DNA from 3 places in the Neobacillus terrisolis genome. Region 3 is predicted to be linked to each of the others. Evidence: riboswitches for the same ligand, from Rfam matches in the RefSeq annotation. Region 3 holds a riboswitch; each other region holds the start of a gene.
The links. Region 3 has a riboswitch for S-adenosylmethionine ahead of ACI48O_RS06145 (O-acetylhomoserine aminocarboxypropyltransferase/cysteine synthase family protein). Riboswitches for the same ligand answer to the same signal wherever they lie in the genome.

Region 1 (3,278 bases), on a different contig from region 3:
TTTATATTGTACATTTGCAAGTACGGCACCTGATAGGTAATCGGGATAGCCAGGGTCCGGCAAGAGCATGAGCTCCCCCTCATTTAGCAAGCACATTGGCAGTTCAACCAGCCCTGTTTTCGTTCCAAACAATATAGCAACCTCTGAATAGGGATCCACCTCGACACCGTATTGCTTTTTATAAAATTGTGCAGCAGCCTCTTTCAATTCGTTTATTCCTCGAAACGGAGAATACTTGTGAGTATGCGGGTCCTCTGCCGCTTCTTGTAAAGCTTTAACAATATGCTTTGGAGTTGGTTGGTCCGGATTTCCCTGTCCTAAATTTATTATATCCCGCCCTTCGGCGATTGCTTTGTTTACTTTTTCAACAAGTGAAGCAAAAAATTGAACCGGCAGTTTTTTCAAGCGCTCTGAATATTCCATCGAATCATCCTTTTAAGAAAAGTTATTGCGATAATATTTGAAATTCTATAATCTTTAATTAAAAATGTCTAGAGGTGTTTGAAAAATGAAAATTGCTTGCGTTCAAATGAATATTGCGTTTGCGGAGCCAGAAAAAAATTTCACGGCGGTCGAACACTATATACAAAAAGCAGCTCAGGCAGGTGCGGATGTAATCGTATTTCCGGAAATGTGGAATACAGGCTATGCACTTGATCAGCTCGATAGGTTGGCTGACATAGATGGGCAACGTACGAAACAATTGCTCGTCAATTTAGCGGAAATCTATAAGATTAATATAGTTGGGGGATCGGTTGCGACCAAAAAAGGTGAAGGCTTCTGCAATACAATGTACGTCGTAGATCGGACTGGTGCCATTGTTGCTGAATACGATAAAGCCCATTTATTTAAGTTAATGGATGAGCATTTATTTATGAGTGCAGGTCAAAGTACAAATGTATTTGAGTTGGACGGGATTACTTGTGGAGGGGTCATCTGTTATGATTTGCGCTTTCCAGAATGGATTCGCTGTCATGTTCTTGAAGGAGCAAAAGTCATGTTTATTCCGGCAGAGTGGCCAACAATGAGAATTGACCACTGGCGCTTGTTATTGCAGGCTCGCGCCATCGAAAATCAGTGCTATATCGTCGCGGTGAACCGTGTTGGAAATGATCCAAATAATGAGTTTAATGGCTATTCCATGGTGATTGCTCCATGGGGAGAATTGCTGCTTAGCGAAGAGACGGGTGAAGGCATTTTTTATGCTGAATTAGATTTAACTGAGGTCGATCGTGTTCGGAAGACCATTCCGATTTTTCAGGATCGACGGACGGATTTATATTAATGATTTAAAATACCAAAAAAAAATTTAAACCCACTAAATCCATTGGTATTATTGGTTCCAAACCACTTTTTGTATATGGAAATAATATTTTAGGGATTGACAATACAAAAATTGCCTAGTAATATCAAAAACATATTATTTCACACAACAAAATACTTATCCAGAGCGACCGAGGGACTAGGCCCTATGACGTCCGGCAACCCCCTGATTAGGGAAGGTGCCAACTCCTACAGAATGACTTTCATTCTGAAAGATAAGCTGAGAACCCCGTTTTTTTCGATGCTTCTTTCTAATGAAAGAAGCATTTTTTTGTAGAGTTAAAACTTTTGAGCTTATTTTCCTTGTCAATTTGGATACATAAAGAGGTTTTTATATGATTGAAATTCGCAATCTTTCAAAGATTTATAAAACAAAAACTGGGACAGTTATAGGTGTTGACGATGTAACACTGTCGATTCAAGAAGGAGAAATATATGGTATTGTCGGCTATTCCGGTGCCGGCAAAAGCTCACTCCTCCGCTGTATTAATTTACTTGAGCGGCCAACCTCTGGGAAAATCAGTGTTAACGGGACAGACCTTACCTCATTAAAGGGTGAAAACTTACGACTGGCTAGGTTAAAAATCGGGATGATCTTTCAGCATTTTTATTTAATCAGTCAAAAAACAGTATTTGATAATGTCGCCTTTGCCTTGAAGGCTGCAAAGCTTCCAGAGGCCCAAATAAAGTCACGAGTTGAGGAGCTGCTCGAGATGGTCGGTCTTTCGGATAAACGAGATGTCTATCCTGCTCAACTGAGCGGTGGTCAAAAGCAAAGGGTTGCTATCGCTAGAGCACTTGCCAACAATCCGAAAGTACTGTTATGTGATGAAGCTACTTCGGCCTTGGACCCTACCACGACCATGTCGATCCTAAATTTACTTAAGAAAATCAACAAAGAACTCAATATAACGATTGTGTTAATCACTCACGAGATGAAAGTAGTCAAAGAAATTTGTAATCGAATGGCGATTATGCAAAATGGCAGGGTTATGGAGGAAGGCACAGTATATGAAGTATTCGCCAACCCACAGACAGGACTCACAAAAGAGTTTATCGAAAGCGTTGTTTCCTTCGAGATCCCAGAGGTGATTTTAAATAAATGTGATGGACCGATTGTGAAAGTAATCTTTAAAGGCAAGGTTGCAGGTGAAGGGGTCATTTCTGATACACTCCAGCAATTTAAAGTAAAAGGTAACTTTCTCCACGGGTCAATCGAATATATTCAAGAATTGCCCCTTGGTATTTTTATCATGGAACTGAAAGGTGAGAAAGAAGAAATTAACAACGCGATTAAGTATATCGAAAATCGTGCCGCACAGGTGGAGGTGTTACGCAATGGGCTTTGATTTTCAGCATTTTATCGAGCTTATTCCCGAAATAAATACCGCTTTCTTTCAAACCATTTACATGATTTCAATCTCTCTAGTGATTGCCATCTTTGTTGGATTGCCAATCGGGATTCTTTTATACGTAACGGATAAAGGATTATTTTTGGAAAATCGCACTATGCAAAACATTTTAGGATTTACGGTCAATTTAGTCCGGTCCATTCCCTTTATAATTTTGTTAGTAGCGTTAATTCCATTAACCAACTTAATTGTTGGAACAACTATTGGGGCAACTGCAGCAAGTGTTTCTCTTTCGGTTGCAGCCATTCCCTTTTTCGCTAGAATCGTAGAAACTGCTTTACGTGAAATTGATAAAGGAGTTATTGAAGCAGCCATTGCTGCCGGAGCAACTCCGTGGATGATAATTAAGGATGTACTACTGCTTGAAGCAAGATCGGGGATCATTTCCGGGATCACGTTGACGCTTATCAGCTTAATCGGATTCTCTGCAATGGCTGGTACAGTTGGCGGTGGTGGAATTGGAGATTTGGCGATTCGCTTTGGTTATTATCGTTATGATAATACCATCATGATTGCGACTGTATTGATTTTGATAGTTTTAGT
Region 2 (3,278 bases), on a different contig from region 3:
TATTTTTAGGGTGATACTATGAAAAAAAGTGGTTAATAAGGGGATACCTGTTATGGAAGATTTAACTTGGATGTCTTATATGATGCTCATATTAGCAAGCTATCGGCTAACTCATCTTATTGTATTTGATAAAATTACGGAGTTTATTCGAAAGCCGTTTATGAAGAAAATCGAGGTTATCACAGAGGAAGGTCCGAAAATAAAAGAGGTTCCCAAATCCTTGTTTGGATATTTATTAAATTGTTACTGGTGTGCCGGGGTTTGGAGCGCGATCTTTTTGGGAAGCTTTTATTTACTTGCACCGAAATATGCCATTTATCTTATTTTTATCCTATCCATTGCCGGTGCCCAAGCAATACTTGAAACGTTTGTCGGGGTAAATATAAAAAAAGTGGATTATTATTCGAACAAGGAGGAGTAGCAGAACATTCACTTGGTCATTTGCCCCATTTTTAATAAGCTTGAGTTCATTTCACTTTAGCTAGTCCTCAAATGTATGTCCAAATATCTTTACCAGCATTAAAAAAGAGGGCCCCATAATACTGAGCCCCCTATTTTGAGTCTATGACATATTTTTATCTTTTAGATCGGGCTGTCTGCCGCCTTTTTCCCCAGTTGTAAATTCAACTAGTTCCTCACTTGTACGGTTGCCTAATTTTTTATTATTATTGCGGTTGGCATTTGCATTCCCTAGTTTTGTTCTGCCCATTATCTCACAACTCCTTTGCATATCAATTAAAGGTAGTATGAGAAATTTTTCTAACGATTATTCCTTGCCAATAGCCATATCAAATTTTTATAAAAATTTTATTATCTTTACTTTTCCCTAAAAGGTTCACTTCTCCGAATACTTGAAAATATTCTAACTTAGGGTCTTCTTTCACATAGTTAGCAAAATCTTCTTCAACTCCTGAAGCAAGAAGTACTCTTGGATGAAGCACTTTAACACTGTTTAACGGAACATTTGCTTTAAATTGCCCCAAACCTTCTCCTGTAATAATCCAGTTAATTGGAGCAGCAGCAGCTTTCTTCTTTTGAGCTTCCTGATATTGGGTTGATTGTATAGGATTATATAAATGAATGAAATCCTCAACAACAGCGCTCGCGGTTGGGAACATCCCTGCCCCTGGACCTTGAATCGCAATATTCCCAACGATATCCGCATCAATTGAAATAGCATTTTGTACTCCCTCAACTTGATAAAGAGGGTGAGTTTGTGAGACTAGAACCGGCTTAATGGAACATTTTATTCCAGTTTCCGTCTTCTCCAAACAAGCTACATGCTTAAATCTTAATCCAATACCAGAAAACAGTTTAATTTTCTCTGCTGTTATTTCTGTAATACCTTTTCTTTGCACATCGTTCCATTGAGGCTGTTCCCCAAAAACGACCTGACTTAATATCATCGCTTTATAGAATGCGTCAATACCTTCTACGTCATTGGTCGGATCCAATTCTGCATATCCGAGTTCTTGAGCCAGTTTTAAAGCATCAGCAAACGAAAGATCTTCTTGTCTCATTTTGGTTAAAATGAAATTTGAAGTCCCATTAAGGATTCCTTCTAGTTTGGTTATTTTGTTAATATTCAAAAGGGTATTCAAAGTTTGTATGACTGGAATACCACCAGCAACAGTAGCTTCAAATCCAATTGAAACTTGATGTTGGTCCGCAAGCGCTTTTAATTGTCCTCCATGGTGAGCGAACATCTCTTTGTTCGCAGTAATGACATGACACCCTTTTTTGATTGCCGCTTGCAGATAAGTAAAGCTTGGTTCACTGCCAACAATCGCATCCACTACTACATCAAGCTTAGGGAGCTGCAAAATGTCTTCAAAATTAGTGGTCAAAAGTACGTCTTGATCAGGCAAGTGGTGCCTTTCAATATTTCTTACTAAGACAGCGGCAATCTTCACCTCACTGCCTAACAATGCTTTAAAACGACTTTGGTGATTTTTAATCGTTTGGTATACACCTTTTCCGACGGTCCCATAGCCTAAAAGCGCAATATGAATTGTATTCAACTTCTCCCGCTCCTTGTAGATCAAGATATTATGGTTAACTTTTCTTTTTATCAACAAAAGATCCCTAACAAAAAACCCTCTTCCTAAGAAGAGGGTTTTTCCTCCTCTTATCTTTCAGACAGCACTCTGTCTGCAGGATTTAGCACCTTTTCAAGCAATGCTTGATGGTTGCCGGACTTCATAGGGCCTGGTCCCTCCGTCACTCATGATAAGAGATTATTTATTTGTACAATCTTTGAAATTCTTTTTAAGCATATTTTGAATTATAAATTAATTTAACTGGGAACGTCAACCATAAACAACAAATTATTTTGAAGCTTGTTGAATTGCCTGATCAAAAACGCTAATGATGTCAGCGGCATGTTCAATCCCGACGGAAATTCGAACGACTTCCATTGTAATTCCGAGTGCATTCCGCGCTTCCTCCGGCAAAGCCCTGTGGGAAGTAATAACCGGATGTGAGACAGATGTTTCTACTCCGGCCAGTGTTGGGGCAATTTTTACCCAAGAAAGATTTTTAAAAAATTCATTAACATCCACTGAATTGGAAAGCTTAATCGTAACAATGGCTCCGTAGCCATTTTCACCATGCTCAAATGGATAATAAACCTTTTCCACTAATTTATTTTCTAAAAGCGCTTTGGCAAGTTCCTTTGCATTACGAGACTGGCGCTCCATTCTAATTGCAAGTGTTTTTAATCCCCGTGTTGTTAACCAGGCCTCAAACGGACTGACATTCGTTCCAAGGTTGACCACTTTTGCTCTTGCCTTTTCCAGCAGGTCTTGTCTGCCAACGAGCACTCCAGAAGTGACATCACTATGACCACCTATGTACTTCGTTGCACTATGCACGACCAAGTCTACCCCTTTAGTAAATGGCTGACAATGATATGGTGTCGCAAAAGTATTGTCGACTAAAGTGATAAGATTATGCTTGGCAGCAATTTGCACAAACTCATCTATATCTTGAACTCGTAATAGTGGATTTGTGATCGATTCTGTATAGAGCAATTTAGTATTGGACTGAATAACAGACTCGATACTGGAACGCTCTTCAAAAGAGACAAACGTGATCTCAACTCCAAACTGACTGAGCTCCTCTTTTAAAAGGTGGAAGCTTCCTCCGTATAAATCTTCAGCTGCGACAATGTGATCTCCACTTTTCACAACTGCTAATACCCCTGCTAAAATAGCGGAAAGACCTGATGATGTAGCGACCCCAGCGGGTGCGCACTCTAGCGCTGCAATTGCTTCTGC
Region 3 (3,278 bases):
TTTATAGCCCTTGTAAAAAAACGGATTGTATCTCATTATGTTTTGAATGTTCTTAACTATTCATTCATAACGATTCAATAGATTGACAAGCTATCCCTTTCAATCTATATGCATTTCCTTTGCAAATGCTATTGCAATGTAACTAAGCATTGATTCTGAAATAATAAAAAATGCCTCTCTGCAGATAAGCAGAAAGGCATAGTAATGTTCTATTCCCTTCTCTCATCTTCCAAAGCGTCTGCTTTGTGTGAATTGGCACCTTTTCAAATTGCATCGAGCAATTTGACGGTTGCCGGGCTTCATAGGGCACGTCCCTCCACCTCTCTTGATAAGAGCAAATATATTTATTATTTTTAAAATTTCCGATAACAAACTTAGCTATGAAAGTGATTTTATCACGGAGTAAAAATAGGTGTCAATATATTTTTTATACTAAAATAATTTTTCTGACAAATTCGATAACCTTATTCTATTGAGGATAACCCAGTAGCTTCTTTAATCGCTTGTTCAAGGTCCTCGATTAGATCCTCCACATTTTCAATTCCAATTGATAGTCGAATAAGATCCTCTGGTACACCAGCTGCTGCCAAGCCTTCTTCGTCTAATTGCTGGTGAGTCGTGCTTGCAGGATGGATGACTAAACTTTTTGCATCGCCTACATTGGCTACATGGGTCCAAAGATTTAATTCATTAATAAATTTCGCCCCTGCTTCTCGGCCACCTTCAATTCCAAAGACAACGACAGAACCTGGACCTTTTGGCAAATATTTATCAGCAAGCGCTTTGTCAGGATGCCCCTCATTACCAGGATATAAAATCCATTTAACTGCAGGATGAGCATCTAGATATTCAATAATTTTTTTCGTATTAGCGATATGCTCCTTCATACGAACATGGAGTGTCTCCAATCCTAATGTAATCTGGAAAGCATTAAGCGGACTAAGAGCAGGCCCCATATCTCTCAATAACTGAACTCTTGCTTTTACGATATATGCAGCAGCTCCAATTGCTTCGCTATAGACAATATCATGGTAGCTTGGATCAGGCTGTACAAAGCCTGGGAACTTGCCTGTACCCCAATCAAATTTTCCGCCATCCACGATGACTCCGCCCATGGTCGTTCCATTGCCGCCTAACCATTTAGTTGCAGAGTGGATAACAATATCAGCACCAAATTCAATTGGCTTTAATAAATAAGGTGTTGCAAAGGTATTATCTACGATTAGCGGAACGCCTGCTTCATGAGCAATTTCCGCCACTTTTTCAATATCTAATATTCTTAAGCTTGGATTTCCGATCGTTTCAGCGAATACAGCCTTAGTTTTGTCCGTGATCGCTGCTCTGAAGTTTTCAGGATCCTCAGCATTAACGAACTTAACATTTATTCCATATTTAGGAAGGGTTATCGCAAACAGATTGTATGTACCTCCGTAAAGAGTGGAAGCAGCGACAATTTCATCGCCAGCCTGGGCAACATTTAAAATGGCGATGGTAATGGCTGACATTCCGCTTGCTAATGCTAAGGCACCGATTCCCCCTTCTAATAATGCGACTCTTTCTTCAAGAACGGTAACGGTTGGGTTATGTATACGGGTATAAATATAACCTGGCTCTTTTAGAGCAAATAAATTAGCAGCGTGTTCTGTATTTTCGAATTGGTAGGCATTGCTCATGTAGATGGGAACCGCTCTTGCCCCGGTTACTGGGTCTGGAGCTAATCCTCCATGTACACTTAAAGTCTCGAAACGATAATTCTTTTGTTTTTCACTCATTCTCTTTCTCTCCCCTAATATTTTTTTAGGCTTTGTTAAATTTGTCTGTTGATTACAGCGAGAGGTGCTCCCTTTCCGCGGGGGAGTCCGGGAGCCTCCTCGGCGCAAGCGCCTGTGGGGTCTCCCGAGACACCTTCTCCCGCAGGAGTCTCGCACCTTCCGCTCCAATCAACAGATGCTCATAAACAAACAATGTTCTTTAACACAGCCATTTTTTTAAAAACCAAAAAACCCTCTTCTTTTCATAAGAAGAGGGTTGGAGCTCAGTCTCTTCTTATCTTTCAGAGCTTACACTCTGCTGGAATTAGCACCGCGTTCATAACCGGTTGCCGGGCGTCATAGGGCCAGTCCCTCTACCTCTCTTGATAAGAACTTAATATTCACATTTATTTGAAAATAATAGTATCATAGGAAATTTATTTAAGTCAACATACATTTGTTAAATTTTCCAGGTCCGGCTCCTCAGATGATCCCTGTTTCGTTAAAAATAAGACAGCCTCAAGCAATAATATCTTTCTTAACGAAGCAGATACCGTCAGAAGTTGATGACTGACAGCTTCACGAAGCTTCATTTTACCTCCCAACAAATGGACTGCAGTACTGTAGCTGGAGACAATGGTTACGACATCATCCTGACCCTCAGGAAACTTTTCAAGCATTTGGGCAACTCCATTTTCGACGGAAAGGAAATACTTCCCTCTGTCTGTATCAAAACATATCCTTAATTCCCGACTGTTTCCTAAATTATGAATGTGACTCTTTTGGTTATAGTCATGAATAAAGGTATCCAACAAACACCCCATCGTGATCACCTCACCTATACCATTTAGATGAATTGATTATTTTTTCATACAAATATGGCACTGATCGAAATGCATATAATTTTTCTGCCACGACCCCTTCTTTTATAAAAAGCAGGCAAGGTACACTTTCGATTGTTAACTGTGCAGCTAGTTCCGGAAAGAAATTAACATTCAGCTTTCTAATCTCAATCTCCGGTAAAAGCTCCTCAATCACTGTTAACATTATCCCGGAAACCTGGCAGGTTCCGCACATGGGTGTGTAAGTATAAATGAGCCCATTAAAATGACGCTTGAAGATGGAATCGATTTGCTCCGTTGACATTTCCTGCATCGTATTACTTCATCCTCTTTCTAAAAACTGCGTAAAAACATCAATATTTGCTTGAAGTAACACCGTCGCTAAATGATGCTCCGGTGCTGTGGCAACCTCCTTATACGACTTATCAATATAGAGGTGCTCTGCTTCGGGAAATTCTTTTTTAAATTGTTTTCGCAGTTTTTCTCCTGCTTTATCAGCATCCACTAAAATATATACATCCTTATCTATAACAGAGTCAATCAATTCTTCCAAACGATTCAGTCCGATTGTTCCATTCGTGCAAATGATTTCAATAGGTTCCTTGATAATACCCTTTACCTTCTTTTTATCGGAGGTTCCCTCAACAATGATGACCTTTTCAATCGCCTGTTTCATATTTATCAC

Region 1: another riboswitch for S-adenosylmethionine. It lies ahead of ACI48O_RS19220 (methionine ABC transporter ATP-binding protein); the one in region 3 lies ahead of ACI48O_RS06145 (O-acetylhomoserine aminocarboxypropyltransferase/cysteine synthase family protein).
Region 2: another riboswitch for S-adenosylmethionine. It lies ahead of ACI48O_RS01215 (homoserine dehydrogenase); the one in region 3 lies ahead of ACI48O_RS06145 (O-acetylhomoserine aminocarboxypropyltransferase/cysteine synthase family protein).

What each region holds. Positions count from the first base shown of each region.
Region 1 is NZ_JBKFGH010000035.1:58,200-61,477, reverse strand. It holds gene ACI48O_RS19230 (pyridoxal phosphate-dependent aminotransferase) at 1-423, opposite strand, end outside; gene ACI48O_RS19225 (carbon-nitrogen family hydrolase) at 509-1,285, shown strand; SAM riboswitch class I at 1,439-1,545, shown strand; gene ACI48O_RS19220 (methionine ABC transporter ATP-binding protein) at 1,659-2,672, shown strand; gene ACI48O_RS19215 (methionine ABC transporter permease) at 2,662-3,278, shown strand, end outside.
Region 2 is NZ_JBKFGH010000002.1:167,697-170,974, forward strand. It holds gene ACI48O_RS01205 (DUF1360 domain-containing protein) at 53-421, shown strand; gene ACI48O_RS01210 (hypothetical protein) at 563-709, opposite strand; gene ACI48O_RS01215 (homoserine dehydrogenase) at 789-2,021, opposite strand; SAM riboswitch class I at 2,126-2,236, opposite strand; gene ACI48O_RS01220 (trans-sulfuration enzyme family protein) at 2,328-3,278, opposite strand, start outside.
Region 3 is NZ_JBKFGH010000008.1:101,716-104,993, forward strand. It holds SAM riboswitch class I at 220-335, opposite strand; gene ACI48O_RS06145 (O-acetylhomoserine aminocarboxypropyltransferase/cysteine synthase family protein) at 465-1,772, opposite strand; SAM riboswitch class I at 2,044-2,144, opposite strand; gene ACI48O_RS06150 (hypothetical protein) at 2,198-2,575, opposite strand; gene ACI48O_RS06155 (thioredoxin family protein) at 2,586-2,906, opposite strand; gene ACI48O_RS06160 (toprim domain-containing protein) at 2,916-3,269, opposite strand.